DNA from 2 places in the Fructilactobacillus carniphilus genome. Region 1 is predicted to be linked to the other one. Evidence: predicted binding sites of a transcription regulator. Region 1 holds the regulator's gene; the other holds the start of a gene.

The links. The regulator LexA, encoded in region 1, represses DNA repair genes until DNA is damaged. The targets are predictions, from matches to a motif close to CNAACANNTGTTNG.
Region 2: the regulator LexA is predicted to act here: its motif matches at 2,128-2,141, upstream of uvrB (excinuclease ABC subunit UvrB).

The regions. Positions count from the first base shown of each region.
Region 1 is NZ_CP097121.1:356,885-365,112, reverse strand. It holds gene tsf (translation elongation factor Ts) at 1-35, opposite strand, end outside; gene rpsB (30S ribosomal protein S2) at 112-861, opposite strand; gene M3M37_RS01930 (GIY-YIG nuclease family protein) at 1,005-1,298, opposite strand; gene M3M37_RS01925 (tRNA1(Val) (adenine(37)-N6)-methyltransferase) at 1,285-2,037, opposite strand; gene M3M37_RS01920 (lysophospholipid acyltransferase family protein) at 2,123-2,755, shown strand; gene M3M37_RS01915 (YneF family protein) at 2,773-2,991, opposite strand; gene M3M37_RS01910 (DUF896 domain-containing protein) at 3,023-3,277, opposite strand; gene lexA (transcriptional repressor LexA) at 3,421-4,056, shown strand; gene M3M37_RS01900 (phosphatidylglycerophosphatase A family protein) at 4,111-4,611, opposite strand; gene M3M37_RS01895 (hypothetical protein) at 4,615-5,241, opposite strand; gene M3M37_RS01890 (CPBP family intramembrane glutamic endopeptidase) at 5,258-5,953, opposite strand; gene M3M37_RS01885 (hypothetical protein) at 5,940-6,149, opposite strand; gene M3M37_RS01880 (deoxynucleoside kinase) at 6,271-6,900, shown strand; gene M3M37_RS01875 (ArgE/DapE family deacylase) at 6,949-8,106, opposite strand; gene M3M37_RS01870 (MetQ/NlpA family ABC transporter substrate-binding protein) at 8,122-8,228, opposite strand, start outside.
Region 2 is NZ_CP097121.1:814,873-823,100, reverse strand. It holds gene lgt (prolipoprotein diacylglyceryl transferase) at 1-43, shown strand, start outside; gene M3M37_RS04190 (NAD(P)H-dependent glycerol-3-phosphate dehydrogenase) at 44-1,060, shown strand; gene trxB (thioredoxin-disulfide reductase) at 1,154-2,083, shown strand; gene uvrB (excinuclease ABC subunit UvrB) at 2,225-4,234, shown strand; gene uvrA (excinuclease ABC subunit UvrA) at 4,253-7,108, shown strand; gene rapZ (RNase adapter RapZ) at 7,193-8,086, shown strand; gene M3M37_RS04165 (gluconeogenesis factor YvcK family protein) at 8,076-8,228, shown strand, end outside.

The DNA.
Region 1 (8,228 bases):
TCTTTTACTTGTTTAGCAGTAATATTAGCCATCACTTAGCACTCCTTTTTGTCTAAAAAAGCTGACTCGCCTAGGCCGAAGTGGTCTAAACAGAGTCAGCCAGATAATTAATTATTCTTCGTTTTCAGAAGCTGGTTCTTCATCACTTTGTTCGAAGGATGCTTCACTAACTTCATCTTCACCTTGACGACCTTCAATGATAGCGTCAGCCATCGTCGAAGTAATCAAACGAATGGCCCGAATGGCATCATCGTTAGAAGGAATTACGTAATCAATTCCATCTGGATCAGTGTTAGTATCAACCATTGCAATTACTGGAATGTTTAATTTTTGTGCTTCTTTCAAAGCAATTTGTTCTTTGTGAGGATCCACGATGAACATTACATCCGGAACCTTAGGCATGTCTTCGATTCCGCCTAAGAAACGTTCCAACTTTTCCGTTTGCTTAACTAATAATGAAGCTTCTTTCTTTGGCAAACGTTCAAAAGTACCGTCAGTAGCCATCTTCTTCAGATCTTTCAAGTACTTGATTCGTTTTTGGATGGTGTTCCAGTTAGTCAAGGTTCCCCCCAACCAACGGTGGTTCACGTAGAAAGCACCAGAACGTTTAGCTTCTTCTTCAACCGAATCTTGTGCTTGTTTCTTAGTTCCTACAAACAGAACCACAGCGTCATCAGCAGCAGAATCCTTCATGAAGTTGTAAGCAACTCCCAGAAGTTTCACTGTCTTTTGTAAGTCGATGATGTAAATTCCATTCCGTTCTGTAAAGATGTACTTAGCCATCTTTGGATTCCAACGACGAGTTTGGTGTCCGAAGTGAACCCCAGCTTCTAATAATTGTTTCATTGTTACTACAGCCATAATCAGCCTCCATAAAAAATAGTTTTTCCTCCCCAAAATTATTCCCAGAACTCAAACGAGCACTACTAGGAAAAACGTCTTGGGTGCGTATTAGTAATTTAATACCGAAATTCATTATACAAAAAAGTGCCACAAAAAACAACCTAATTGCTCGACAACCTCCATTGCCGTGGCTTCAGGCCCTGCGTTTGTAAAAATCGTTCTTTTTGCTGGCGAGATTGATGCTTAAAGCGATATTCAGCTTGTAATGCTGCTCGTTTCTCCGTAAAGGCTTCTGAATAAAGCACGGACACTGGTCGGTGCACTTTGGTATATTTAGCTCCCTTGCCGCTTCGATGTGTCTGAAATCGTTTGGACACGTCGGTGGTAAAGCCACCGTAAAAAGACCCATCATCACATAACAGAACGTAAAAATAAAATAATTTATTTGCTTCCATATAAAAGTTCCTGCACAAAGGGGGTATACGTTTCTCCTGCATAAACAACGATGGCAGGCCTGACCTTGAGTCCGCTGACTTGCCCATCCTTACGCGCTGCAATTAAAACCATGTTCGCATCCTGATTTGCCCGAGGATAAACAAACTGAATCTCCTTGGGAGCCAACCGATGAGCTTGTAATTCGGTTAGAATCTCTGGTAGTCGGTCCGGTCGGTGAACCATAAACAGTTTCCCGCCGGTTTTCAAAAGATCACTAGCCGTTGTAACTACCTGAGTTAGATTGGTCTTTAACTCGTGGCGCGCAATTGCTAGATAACGATTCGGATTTTTTTTGCTAGTCGCTTGCACAGGAAAATACGGGGGATTGACCGTGACCGCATCGACCGATTCTTTGACAAAGTAGTGTAGACTATCTTTAAGATCAGCATGGACCACCCGCACCTGTTGCTCCAATTGGTTTAACTGGACACTGCGCTCGGTCATGTCACACAAACGGGATTGAATCTCGACCTCTGTAATCTGACCGTGCGTTTTTTGACTTAAAAACAAACCCACCGCTCCATTTCCAGCACACAAGTCCACAATTTGGGCTTTGGCACTGCGCTTTACGTTTGCAAAATGAGCCAGCATGACCGCATCTAACGAAAAGGAAAACACAGCATCACTTTGAATGATTTGAATGTGATTCCGGTATAATTGGTCGATTCGTTCGTCTGGTCGTAGTTGCACTTGCTCCATCCGTTTTCTCCTCATCATTTTTTATCAGCAAACATGGTATACTATTAAAGGTTAATTTTACATCTCAACAGAAAGGATGAGACGATTGTTTTATTCGTTTGCTTTTTCAGTAATCAAATGGATCATCATCATCTTCAACGGCAAACCGGACGTACGGAATCGGCAAAGGGTTCCGGCTGGTAACTATGTCTTAATTGCCCCGCACCGAACCTGGTTTGACATGCTCTTCTTTGGCGTCGTTCTCTTACCCAAACACTTCTTCTTTCTTGCTAAAAAGGAATTATTTAAAAATCCCATCTTAGCCTGGGGATTACGCAAGTGTAACGTGGAACCGGTTGATCGCCATAATCCTGGAATTTCAGTCGTTAAGCGTCCCGTTAAGGTCTTACGTAAGACTGATCTCTCCGTTTTGATTTTTCCTTCTGGGACACGGCATTCAACCAAATTAAAGGGAGGCGCGGCTTTAATCGCTAAAACCGCCCAGGTCCCAATGGTACCCGTGGTTTATCAAGGTCCCTTAACCTTAAAGCAGGTCTTTTTACGCAAACGGGCCCACATTAACTTTGGTGATCCCATTTATGTCGAAAAATCCAACCGCTTGAACGACGAGGAACAAGCTGCCATCGAAACCCAAATGGCAGCTGCTTTTACCAAACTCGATAACGAAATTAATCCGGATTACGTTTATCATGATCCTAAAGAAAAAACCACTAAATAGTGGTTTTTTCTTTAGCCTTATTTAGCGTTGCGTTTCATTGCAATCATCATTTGATTCAGCTTTTTCTTCGATGGTTTTTGTCCCATTTGTAACATCATTGCTCGCAGCTGATCTTCGTTAATCGGTGGGTTGTCCTTTAAGTATTTTTCCATGTACTTGCGGGCCATGAAAAAGCCACCAGCTGCTCCTGCTACTAGCGCTAAAATTACTAGTAAAATCCAAATCCAAGTTGCCAAGTTAAATTCCTTCTTTCTGAACAGTTATTGATTAATCGTCACGCAAATTTTTCTTGCGTTGGGCTTCTTTGACCGGTTCGGGAGTTACTTCATTTCCGTCTTTGTCATACAACTGGGTCATTTCAAGTTGGGTCCGAAAGTTTGATTTAAACCGTTTGAGGTATTCTTTACGTAATTTTTCTTGTTCCGCTTTTTCTGCATCAGTTAAACCCACGTCTGATTTAGCCTTTTTTGCCAATTCATTAATCCGTGGAATTAACTGCTTTAATTTTTCATCTTCAGCCATTCTGCCACTCCCTTTTTTAATTTCTTTAATAATAGCATGAAATCAATCATAATAAAACAGGAAACGGGCGAACTAACGTTTGCAAACTCCTAATTTTATGGTACGCTAAAAGCATTGCTACTAAACGAATTTGAGGTGTTTACATGTCTTCGCAAGCTAACCCAAAACAACAGGCCATTTTACAATTTATTTATGACAACGTTATTGACCACGGCTATCCACCGACCGTTCGAGAAATCGGGAAATCCGTGGGTCTGTCTTCCACTTCCACGGTTCACGGTCACCTTTCTCGGTTAGAAAAAAAGGGCTACATCACCAAAAACCCCACGAAGCCACGAGCCTTAGAAATTACGGAGGATGGGATTCGATCCTTGGGGATTCAGCCCAACTCTACTGAAAACGAAATGCCACTCTTAGGAACCGTAGCAGCAGGAGAACCCATCTTAGCGGTTCAAGAAGCAACCGATTACTTCCCAATTCCAGCGGAACTGCAAAACCAGCGAGCCGACCTTTTCATGCTGACCATTAGCGGGGAAAGTATGATTAACATTGGGATTCTAGACGGCGACCAGGTAATTGTGAAACGCCAACCCAATGCTGAAAATGGCGAAATTGTAATTGCCATGAATGATGAAGGAGAAGCAACTTGTAAACGATTTTACAAGGAAAGTGATCACTTCCGCCTCCAACCAGAAAATGACTCGATGGCTCCAATCATCTTAAACAACTGTGTCATCCTCGGCAAAGTCGTGGGCTTATATCGTAACGAAATTAAATAATTAAAGAAAAAATAGCAATGTCTTACTGTTCAGGACTTTGCTATTTTTTGGTACTTATGAATTTTCGTGGGCAATCTTAGCCGAAGCAGCTCCCGCCACGGCTCCGACAATATCATCAATAAAGGTAGTTACTCGGGATTGTTCCCGGTCTAGTTCCTTCACAATGCCCTGCTTGTTAGTGTCTAAACCACAGTAGTTGGTAATTCCAATCGTTCCATAGATGTTAGCGATCCCTAACGCTAGGGTTTCATCAACCCCAAAGACCCCTAAATCATGTTCCACGATGCTTTGGAGCGGTTCGGATAGTTGATGATTGGTGGCTAAGCGGTCAATTTCCATTCCCACTAACGCGTTATTTAACACTTCCCGTTTATGCAAAACGTCAATCACAATTTTATCAACGTATTCCATGCTAGGGATACTAATAAATTGCTTTTGTAAATTATAGGTTACCTTAGAAATATCGCGGACGGTTACCCCGTTATCGTTCAAAAACTTAATCACCTGATCGTAGGCCTGGGTATCTGGATACTTATAATCTCGTTTATCTACCATGCTTTATCCCTCCTCATTTTCTGGCATCACCGTTACATCATATTCATTTGGATAATTTTGTTCCGTAATAATCAAACTAATCGGTTTTTGATCTTGCAAACGTTGTTCGATTACTTCACCCACGTAAGCAGCTCCGTTGAAATCTTCTTTAAAATCGTCAAATGTCGAGAAATAATTAATTTCTGCCACCGTATCGCTATTGCTTCCAGAAGTCGTTAAGTCCTCGACGTGGATCATACGGTTATTTTGTAGTCGTTCGATGATTGGTAACGCAAATTCCCGGTAGAATTTCTCTACCTTAACTGCTTCAGTAGCCACATCATCTGCTTCACCGTGAATGGCGGCCAAGACCTGCGCCTCGCTCGGATTCAAAGTAGCAACGTTCTCTAACAAGAATTCACGGTCATGACTCGTTAAGGCCGTTTCAATTTCCGTTGTAAACTGATCGTCATCACCATGATTTAGGGCGTTGGCCAGTTGTTCAGTCGTTTCCACATCATAGTCGTTATACAGCTGATTCAGATTTCCCATCTGTTCTAAGTATTCCTGTTGTTCTTCTTGTAATTCCGCTTGTACCTTGGTTAAGCGACTTTTTAAATTTTGATAATAAGTAAATTCTGTAAGGTCCAAATTAATCATCCTTTCTCTAGTGGGCGTTTCCCAGAATGGAAATCACCATCATGATTGTTGCGAATAAATTATTGAGAAAATGTAAGGTCATGGAAGCCTGAATCCGATTCGTCTTTAAATAAACCCGGGCTAAAATCACTCCCATCGCTGCATAAATCAAAAAACTAAGCCAGTTCGAGCTCGCGTGCCCCGCAGAAAAAACAATTCCACTAATAATCATAGCAAGCCAATTTGGTGCCCAGCTTAAGACCCCGCGAATTAAAAATCCCCGAAACACTAATTCCTCTAGCATGGGTGTTAAAAAAACCATTCCCGCGCTCATTAAAATCAAAACAACCGGACTGCTAGAGAGTAATTGGTAAATAATCTGGTTATTTTCACTTCCAGCGGGGAGATGCAGCAACTGTGCCACGATTACAGTCACAATTTCCACCGCAAAAATTTCAAACAGCGAAACAAAGATTAATTTCCAATTCGATGCAGTCAATTTACCGTTAGGTTGGTGCCAAACCCATCGATAAGCTTCATAGGCTAACCAAATAGAGATTAGATAAACAGAGATGTAACCTACAATTATCCCAATTATGATTCCTGTTTGAAAATGATATTGTTGCAACAACAGCATTGGTATGGGAACCACTGTCACTAGACCAACTAATATAATAAACACCAGTAGTCGCTTAATAAATTGAACGATTTCACTTAAGTTCATGGGGTTGTTCTTCATCCCTTTCTGGATGGCTAAAATAACGTTGACAGATCCACACGACCGCCGGAATCACGAGTGCCTGAGTTCCGATGCCCGCTCCTAATAGAAAAATTCCGACTTGCAACCGACCCGTTACCAGGTAACTGCAACCCATTATCAACAAGCCCACCACAATTAAAAATCCATCTAACCACTTCATTTGCTCACCATCACTAAATCGAATTATTACTAGGATACCATAACTCGGCGCCGGGCTCCGCTATTTTCTCGAAATTCACGGGCGTGCTATACTAATCTTATTATAGAAGAAGGAGCTCTTTATGGTGATAATTACTGCTGGAATGATTGGGGTCGGCAAAACCACGCTGACCGGTAAAATTGCTGAACACTTACACACCAAACCGTTTTATGAACCGGTGGGGGATAATCCGGTTTTACCCCTCTACTACAAAAATCCCCAACAATATGGCTTTTTGTTACAGATTTATTTTTTAAACAAACGCTTTGCGATGATTAAAAAGGCCCTCGCCGATGACAATAACGTCCTGGACCGCTCCATTTACGAGGATGCCTTGTTCACCAAGGAAAATAATGCAGCTGGAAACATTTCTGACATCGAACTATCAGTTTACCTCAAACTATTGGATAACATGATGGCCGAACTTGAAGAAATGCCCAAGCAGCGTCCCGACTTATTGGTGTATGCCGACGCTGATTTTCCCACGATTCTGGCCCGTATCAAAAAGCGGGGGCGTGACTACGAACAGTTTGACGATAATCCAGAACTGGAGGCCTACTATCACAAAATGTGGCAAGCATACCAACAATGGTATGAAGACTACGACGTTAGTCCCAAAATGAAGATTGATTTACAAACTTATGACCTGCAGGATCCTGAAAACACAGCCATCGTTTTAAAACAAATTGACGAAAAACTAAAAACACTGTAATTAAACAACAAAGCACGGTTAGAAATGAATTCTAATCGTGCTCTTTTATTAGGCCTGGGTTGCAAAAAATTGCGTTGCCAAGTCCTTATAAATGTTAATCGTGGCTAAAAAACTGCTAATGGTAGTGTGTTCGCTCCGCTGATGGGAAGTCCCGGCTTTATCGGGTCCTAACACAATGACGGGGAGGTCCGCATTCTGTTTCACAAACACGCTGGCATCCGTCGCTCCATTATCAATTCCGGCCTGAATTTGTCGATCTGGATAGTTCGCTTGCGAAACCGCTACTGCTTTTTGCACTAACCAATCATCTGCTTGACTCTTAACCGGATAAAAGTCGTGAATCACCTGGAGTTCTAGCTCGTAATCGGTGCTTGCGTTTAACTGATCAATCGTGGTTTGCAGTAACCTACGCACCGCCTGGTTCCCAAATACGGACGTCGGCCGCACGTTTCCCAATAATTCAGCGGCATCTGGAATCGTGTTCACCTGTTCTCCCCCACGAATCACCGTCACACTGTGTTGCACGTGGCCGAGAGTTGGGTCAACCGGTAAGTCGGCAAAAATTTGGGCTTCTCGTTGGATGTACTTGACCAATCCTTGAATGGCATTAATTCCGTGCGTTGGAACCGAACTGTGGGCAGCTTTTCCCCGACTCACAATCCGGTAGTTAAAACTGCCAGAGTGCGCGTAGGTCACGTTCCCATCGGTGGCTTCGCCGACCACTAACGCATCTAAATCGGTTAGCAGGTTGGGAGCAATTTGGTAGGCCCCAGGAGCACCATATTCTTCACCTGCCGTAATTAACAACCGAATTTTGCCGGGAATTTCTCGCTGTTCTTCCACTAACTCGATTAGCGCAATTACTTCGGCAGCGAGGCCGCTCTTCATGTCAGCGGCACCCCGACCGTACAACTTATCCCCAACCACAGTCGCAGCAAACGGAGCATGTTCCCATTCTGCTTCGTCGCCCACGGCTACCGTATCCTGATGTCCAGTAAAGCCAAAGACTTGGTCCGTTTTTCCGGAACCAATCTCAACAATTAAATTGGTGCGACTTTTATCATCCGTAATTGGTTGGACTTGACTCGCGATTCCGTGCTCTTGAAACAAGCGAACTAAGTAGTCCGTGATGGCAGCTTCATTGCCATTAACGGTTGGAATTTGGATTAAATCACGTAAAATTTGTACTTTTTCTGCTGCTTTCATGAGGAAACGTCCTTTCTACTTTAGTTTGAGGTTCCAAGCGGGAATTTGGTTGATGCCAGAGACCTGTTTAATCTTTTTCGCTGTCGCTTTCGTTTGGTAGGCCTTCACTAATTTCTTAATCC
Region 2 (8,228 bases), 460 kb from region 1:
TTTACAGTGGTACGACGTTTACAACTCTAAAGGAGACCAATAAATGAAAACTAAAATTGCCGTATTAGGAGCTGGCTCCTGGGGCAGCATGTTAGCTGCCATCTTGGATGCCAACGGGAATGAGGTCCAACTGTGGACCAGAAGTGCAGAACAGGCCAACGAGCTGAACCAGCACCACACTAATTCCCATTACATTCACGATTACACCTTTTCGGCCAGTTTGCAGGCCACCACTGATTTAGAGGCAGCCTTAACTGATGCGACGGATATTTTGTTCATCGTACCGGCTCAGGCAACTCGCTCCGTAGCACAGGACGTTAATCAAATCCTGGCTAAGTTAGGCACTAAACCAGCCTTGATTCACGGGAGTAAAGGATTGGAAACCAAAACCTACCTGCGGATTTCCCAGGTGCTGGCAGAAACAATTGATCCTGATCACCGTACCAGTATTGCAGTGCTTTCGGGTCCCAGTCATGCCGAAGGGGTTGCCCAACACGATCCGACCTTGGTAACGGTGGCGAGTGATGATTTTGACGCCGCTAAACACTTCCAAAAATTATTTATGAACGATTCCTTTCGGGTTTATACCAACTCAGATGTCATTGGGGTTGAATTTGGCGGCGCCCTCAAAAACATTATTGCCCTTGCATCGGGAGCCCTAGCTGGATTAGGTTACGGGGATAATTCCCGAGCGGCTTTGATGACTCGGGGGGTAGCCGAAATTTCGCGATTAGGGGTCAGCTTTGGCGCTAACCCACTGACCTTTGCTGGTCTATCCGGAATGGGAGACGTGATTGTTACGGCGACCAGTACCAACTCGCGGAATTACCGAGCTGGTTATCAACTAGGACAGGGCGTTCCGCTCGACGAGGTGGTCGCTAACATGGGCATGGTGATTGAAGGAATTGCCACTAGTCAAGCCGCTTATGACTTAGCTCAGACAACCGGAATTTCGATGCCGATTACCGAAGCCATTCACGCCGTCCTCGAACAAGAAGAAACCGTTCCGGATTCTATTCACGCTTTAATGACGCGGGAAGGGCAAACGGAGAATGGTTAACCAAAGTAGTCGTGAGCTAAATAAGTTACTAACTTTAAGTAAGTATGTTAGGATAAAGCTATTGAAAGTTAACCACTAAATGAGGTGAACAAAATGACCAAAAAATACGATGTAATTGTAATTGGAGCTGGACCAGCGGGAATGACCGCCGCTCTTTACGCTTCACGGGCCGAACTTTCCGTTTTAATGCTTGATCGGGGCGTATACGGAGGCCAAATGAACAATACCGCTGAGATTGAAAACTACACGGGTTTCAAATCGATTCTCGGTCCAGACCTGTCGGAAAAAATGTACGAAAGTAGTACCCAATTTGGGGTGGAATACGCCTACGGAGAAGTCACTGGGATTGAGTTAGCGGGGAACCAAAAAATTGTTCACACCGCCGAAGATCAATTTGAAGCACCAGCCGTGATCATTGGTTCCGGTTCAGAATACCGGAAACTCGGAGTTCCTGGTGAAGATGACTATGGTGGCCGTGGGGTTTCCTACTGTGCCGTTTGTGACGGGGCCTTCTTTAAGAATGAAGACGTTGTTGTGGTCGGTGGGGGAGATTCTGCCGTGCAGGAAGCCACTTACTTGGCTAACTTGACAAAAAAGGTGACGGTGGTACACCGCCGGGATCAACTTCGGGCCCAAAAGATTTTACAGGAACGCGCCTTTGCTCGTGACAACATTGAGTTTGTTTGGAATAGTAACGTTACTGAAATTCTTGGTGATGGCAAAAAGGTTTCTGGGGTTGCATTGAAGAATAACCAAACCGGTGCAACCAGTGAACTGCCAACGGCCGGGGTGTTTGTATACGTTGGCATTTTGCCAATTACGGAGGCCTTTAAAGACCTGGGCATTACCGATGAACAAGGTTGGATTTTGACCAATGACGAAATGGAAACGAACGTCCCTGGGATTTTTGCCGTTGGAGACGTCCGCAAGAAGCATTTACGCCAGATTACCACTGCCGTTGGGGATGGTGGAATCGCTGGTCAAGCGGTCTTTGACTACGTGGAATCCGTTAAAAGTAAATAACAACTCAAAGGGAAGGACTCTGGGAGTGCTTCTTTTTTGTTTGGCGAAAGTATGTTCGTGTGCTAAGATAATAATACTGACCTAGTTGACTGGAACAACTAGCACCTACGATTAATCACCAATTAAGAATAAGAGGATCAAATGGTTACAAAAACACAAAATCAATTTGAGTTGGTTTCAAAGTACCAACCAACCGGCGATCAACCCACGGCAATTCACAAAATTGACGCCGGTTTGGCTGCTGGCGATAAAGAACAAACCCTGTTGGGAGCTACGGGAACGGGGAAAACGTTCACGATGGCTAACATCATTCGGGATCAAAATCGGCCCACTTTAGTGTTGGCCCACAATAAAACCCTGGCGGGGCAGTTGTATAACGAGCTCAAGGAGTTTTTCCCGAACAATGCCGTGGAATACTTCGTTAGTTACTACGATTTCTATCAACCAGAGGCCTACGTTCCTTCAAGTGACACTTACATTGAAAAGGATGCATCGATTAATGATGAAATTGACCAACTACGGCACGCTGCGACGAGTGCGTTATTGTCTCGGAACGATGTGATTGTGGTGGCTTCTGTTTCCTCTATCTTTGGATTGGGGAATCCCGAAGAATACCAAAATCATACCGTTTCGCTACGGGTTGGTGATGAAATGGAACGCGACGTCTTGCTCCGGAAGCTGGTTAACATCCAGTTTCAACGCAATGACATTGACTTTGACCGAGGCCGTTTTCGGGTCCATGGGGATACCGTGGAGGTTTTTCCGGCTTCTGGAACGCAAAATGCCTACCGGATTGAATTCTTTGGCGATGAAATTGACAAAATTACCCAGGTTAACACCCTAACCGGGGAAGTCCTGGGGGAACCGACCTCGGTGACACTCTTTCCGGCGACCCACTTTTTGACCAACGATGAAATTATGCGGGTAGCTTTGCCAGAAATTAAAACCGACATGGAAACTCAAGTCGGCAAGTTAGAACACTCCGGTAAGCTCTTAGAGGCCCAACGATTAAAGCAACGAACCACCTACGATCTAGAAATGATGCGGGAAATGGGTTACACGTCGGGAATTGAAAACTACTCGCGTTACATGGATCGCCGGAAACCGGGCGAACCACCGTACACACTGCTGGATTTCTTTCCCAAGGACTTCTTGATGTTTATCGATGAATCGCACCAAACAGTGCCCCAAGTTCGGGGAATGTTAAAGGGAGATCGAGCCCGCAAGAAACAGCTAATTGACTATGGCTTTCGGTTACCGAGTGCCTATGACAACCGACCGTTAAACTTTGATGAGTTTGAAAAACACATTCACCAGGTGGTTTATATGTCAGCCACTCCTGGTGATTACGAATTGGAACACAGCAGCCAGGTGGTGGAACAAATTATTCGGCCAACTGGATTATTGGATCCAACCGTCGAAGTGCGACCGACTAAGAATCAGATGGATGACTTACTAGGAGAAATTAACGCTCGGGTTAAGAAAAACCAGCGGACCTTTGTGACAACCTTGACCAAAAAGATGGCCGAGGATTTAACCGATTATCTCAAGGATCTGGGGGTAAAAGTGAAATACCTGCATAGTGACATCAAAACCCTGGAACGAACGCGGATTCTTCGAGATCTCAGATTGGGGAAATTTGACGTCCTGATTGGAATTAACCTCCTGCGGGAGGGGATTGATGTGCCGGAAGTTTCGTTGGTGGCCATTTTGGACGCTGATAAGGAAGGTTTCTTACGGAACGAACGCTCCCTGATTCAAACCATCGGACGGGCAGCTCGAAACGAAGACGGGCACGTGATCATGTACGCCGATCACGTAACGGACTCGATGCAGTTGGCCATGGACGAAACTCAACGTCGGCGGGACAAGCAAATCGCGTATAACGAATCCCATCATCAGCAACCGCACACTATCATTAAGCCGGTGGAAAAGGTCATTTCGGCTTACAAACAAACCGAAGACGATCATTACAACAAGAAAAAACCGTTTGCAGAGTCTGACTTTGAACAGATGAGTGAGAAAGAACAACGCGTGGTGTTGCAGAATTTGAGTGATGAAATGCAGACCGCGGCGCAACAACTGGACTTTGAACAGGCGGCAAACCTGCGGGATACGATTAAAAAACTAAAGCAAGAAATGGATTCATAATTAAAGGAGGTGGAGACCATGGCCAATGATGCCATTAAAATTTGCGGCGCCCGGGAACACAACTTAAAGGACGTCAACGTGGACATTCCGAAAAACAAGCTTGTGGTAATGACGGGCCTCTCTGGATCAGGGAAGAGTTCGCTCGCGTTTGATACCTTATATGCGGAAGGCCAACGCCGGTACGTGGAAAGTCTTTCGTCATACGCCCGCCAGTTTCTGGGGCAGATGAATAAGCCGGACGTCGATTCGATTACCGGATTGAGTCCGGCCATTTCGATTGACCAGAAAACGACGTCGAAAAACCCTCGTTCCACCGTGGGAACGGTGACGGAAATTAACGATTACCTGCGGCTCTTGTGGGCTCGGGTGGGGACCCCGGTCTGCCCGAACGATGGCACGGTGATTCAAAGCCAGTCCGTGGATCAAATGATTGATCGCATTGTGGAATTACCGGAGCGAACGAAGTTACAAATTTTGTCACCAATTGTGCGCTCGAAACGGGGCCAACACAAAAAGGTGATTCAACGAATTAAAAAGGAAGGGTTTGTCCGGATCATCGTGGACGGCGAACAACACGACGTTAACGATGACCTGGAGTTGAATCAGAACCAACGCCACGACATTAGCATTGTGATTGACCGGATTGTGGTTAAACCCGGGATTAACGCCCGGTTGTCTGATTCCTTAGAGACGGCCTTACGTTTGAGTGAGGGGTATGCGACCCTTGATTTTCTGGGTCAACGGGAACCAATGCTCTTTTCAGAACACTATGCTTGTCCCGTGTGTGGCTTTACCGTGGGGCAATTAGAGCCCCGACTCTTTTCGTTTAACTCACCGCTGGGGGCTTGTCCGGAATGTGATGGACTGGGTGCTAAGTTAGAGGTGGATGAGGAACTGGTAATTCCTGATCCCAGTAAAACACTACGTGACGGTGTAATTGAGCCCTGGAATCCGATTAGCTCCAAGTACTACCCGACGTTATTGGAACAAGCAGCGGCGTCCTTTGACATCGACATGGATGTGCCGTTTGAAAAACTGCCCAAGGACCAACGGGAGTTGATTTTGCACGGATCCAAGGGGAAAGAATTTCATTTCCACTACGAAAGTGACTTTGGGGGCGTTCGCGATGCCGACGTTCCGTTTGAAGGGGTTATGACGAACATTGCTCGTCGGTACCGGGACACGAACAGTGACTTTACCCGGGACCAGATGCGCAAGTACATGCGGGAGTTAACCTGTCAGGCTTGTCATGGGCTACGGTTAAACCAAAAAGCCCTGGCCGTTAAGATTAACGGGTTAAGCATTGCCGAGGTCTGTGAACAAAACATTACGGAGGAATTTAACTTCTTTCAAAACGTTGATCTTGGCGAGCAGGACACCACGATTGCAAAACCGGTGATTAAGGAAATTAGTGACCGGTTGGACTTTCTGCTTAACGTGGGCCTAAGCTACCTAACCCTGTCCCGGGCAGCGCGTACCCTATCTGGTGGGGAAGCCCAACGAATTCGCTTGGCCACCCAAATTGGTTCCAACCTTTCGGGAATTCTTTACGTGTTAGATGAACCGTCGATTGGACTCCACCAACGGGATAACGCCCGCTTGATTAAGTCACTGAAGCAGATGCGTGACCTGGGTAATACCTTGGTCGTGGTAGAACACGACCAGGAAACGATGCTGGCGGCTGACTACCTTGTGGACGTTGGTCCGGGAGCTGGTGCGAACGGTGGTCGGATCATGGCGACTGGAACGCCCGCCGAGGTGGAACAGAACCCGAACTCGTTGACGGGTCAATATTTATCTGGCAAAAAGTTTATTCCAGTCCCACTGCAACGCCGGACCGGAAACGGGAAGTTTGTGACGGTGAAGGGCGCTCAAGCCAACAACCTGAAAAACATCACGGTGAAGTTTCCGTTGGGAGAACTGAACGTGGTTACCGGGGTCTCTGGCTCCGGGAAATCGACCCTCGTGAATGACATTTTAAAGCGCGCGTTGGCCCAGAAATTAAACCATAATTCTGCTAAACCGGGAAAGTATAAATCAATTACCGGCTACCAGCAGATTGAAAAACTGGTTAACATCGATCAGAGCCCGATTGGGCGGACGCCGCGGAGTAACCCTGCCACCTACACGGGCGTTTTTGACGACATCCGCGATTTATTTGCCAAAACAAACGAGGCTCAGCTGCGTGGTTATCAAAAGGGCCGGTTTAGCTTTAACATCAAGGGTGGTCGGTGTGAAACCTGTCACGGAGATGGAATCCTAAAGATTGGGATGGACTTCTTACCAGACGTGTACGTTCCCTGCGAAGTTTGCCACGGCAAACGATATAATGCTGAAACCCTACAGGTGGAATACAAGGGTAAAAACATTGCGCAAGTTTTAGACCTAACGGTACGCGAAGCTCTCGACTTTTTCTCGGCAATTCCCAAGATTACCCGGAAACTGCAGACGATTGCCGACGTGGGACTCGGGTACGTAAAACTGGGACAACCAGCGACGACCCTTTCTGGTGGGGAAGCCCAGCGGATGAAATTGGCGTCAGAACTGCACAAACGTTCCTCGGGAAAGAACTTTTACATTCTCGATGAACCAACGACCGGATTACATACGGACGACGTCAAACGCTTGTTGCAGGTGTTACAAGCCCTCGTGGATGAAGGCAACACCGTCTTAATCATTGAACACAACATGGATGTGATCAAGCAGGCCGACCACGTGATTGACCTTGGTCCAGAAGGTGGCGATGCTGGTGGAACCGTCGTAGCCACTGGAACCCCAGAAGAAATTACGAGCGTTTCTGAGAGTTATACGGGTCAATATTTAAAACCGATTTTAGCGCAGGACACAGAACGTACGAAAGCGGCATTAGACTAAAAAGAATCGTCACTGACGATTCTTTTTTGCTGGGGATGAAACACCCGGTATGCTATACTTAGACAAAGTTTGGAGGAGAGGGCAATGCGAAAAGATGATCAATTGGTAGTCATAACCGGAATGAGTGGGGCAGGGAAGACCAAAGCGCTCCAAACCTTTGAAGACCTGGGGTACTTTTGTGTTGACAACCTGCCAACGGCGTTGATGGGCAAATTTACCGAATTATTGCGCACTTCCAGTGAAATTAATCAGGTGGCCGTGGTCTTAGATTTACGGTCCGCTGAATCAAGTCAAGCTGTAGTGGACTTGTTGCTTAAGATTGCCAAACGACACAACGACCGGGAAGCAGTCATTTTTCTGGATGCGAATACCGAAAAGCTGGTCTCCCGCTACGAAGAAAGTCGGCGGGATCACCCGTTAGCTCGGAACGGACGGGTGGTTGACGGCATTGAAAAGGAACGGAAGCTCCTGACTGAAGTGCGCGATAATGCCAGTTGGGTAATTGATACCACGGATCTTAAGCCACAAGACTTACAAGCAAAAATTGTGAAACGATTTGAACAGCACGAGTTACCGCAATTTCACGTGGAGCTAATGTCCTTTGGCTTTAAGCACGGACTGCCCCTGGATGCTGACATGGTGTTTGACGTGCGCTTCATTTCCAATCCATATTACATTCCCGAACTCCGGGATCAAACTGGTCAGGATCAACCAGTTTATGACTATGTCATGGAACAGGATAGTGCGGAGACTTTCTTTAACAAAACCCTTGATCTCCTCGAATTTGAATTGCCCCGCATTAGACAAAGTTCGAAATCCAGCGAGACAATTGCGATTGGTTGTACGGGTGGAAAGCACCGCTCCGTGGCGATGACCGAACGACTGGCGCATCATTTGCGTGAACTGGGCTACGTGGTAAACATTACCCACCGTGACATTCAACGACACAAAGGAGCAGAGAATTCCAATGGTAGATAAAGTTGCGAAACGAATTGATCGCCCCCGAATGGTGGTGATTGGCGGAGGAACCGGGTTGCCCGTGATTCTGAGAAACTTAAAGAAACGCGACGTGGATATCACAGCCGTCGTGACGGTGGCTGACGATGGCGGTTCGTCCGGA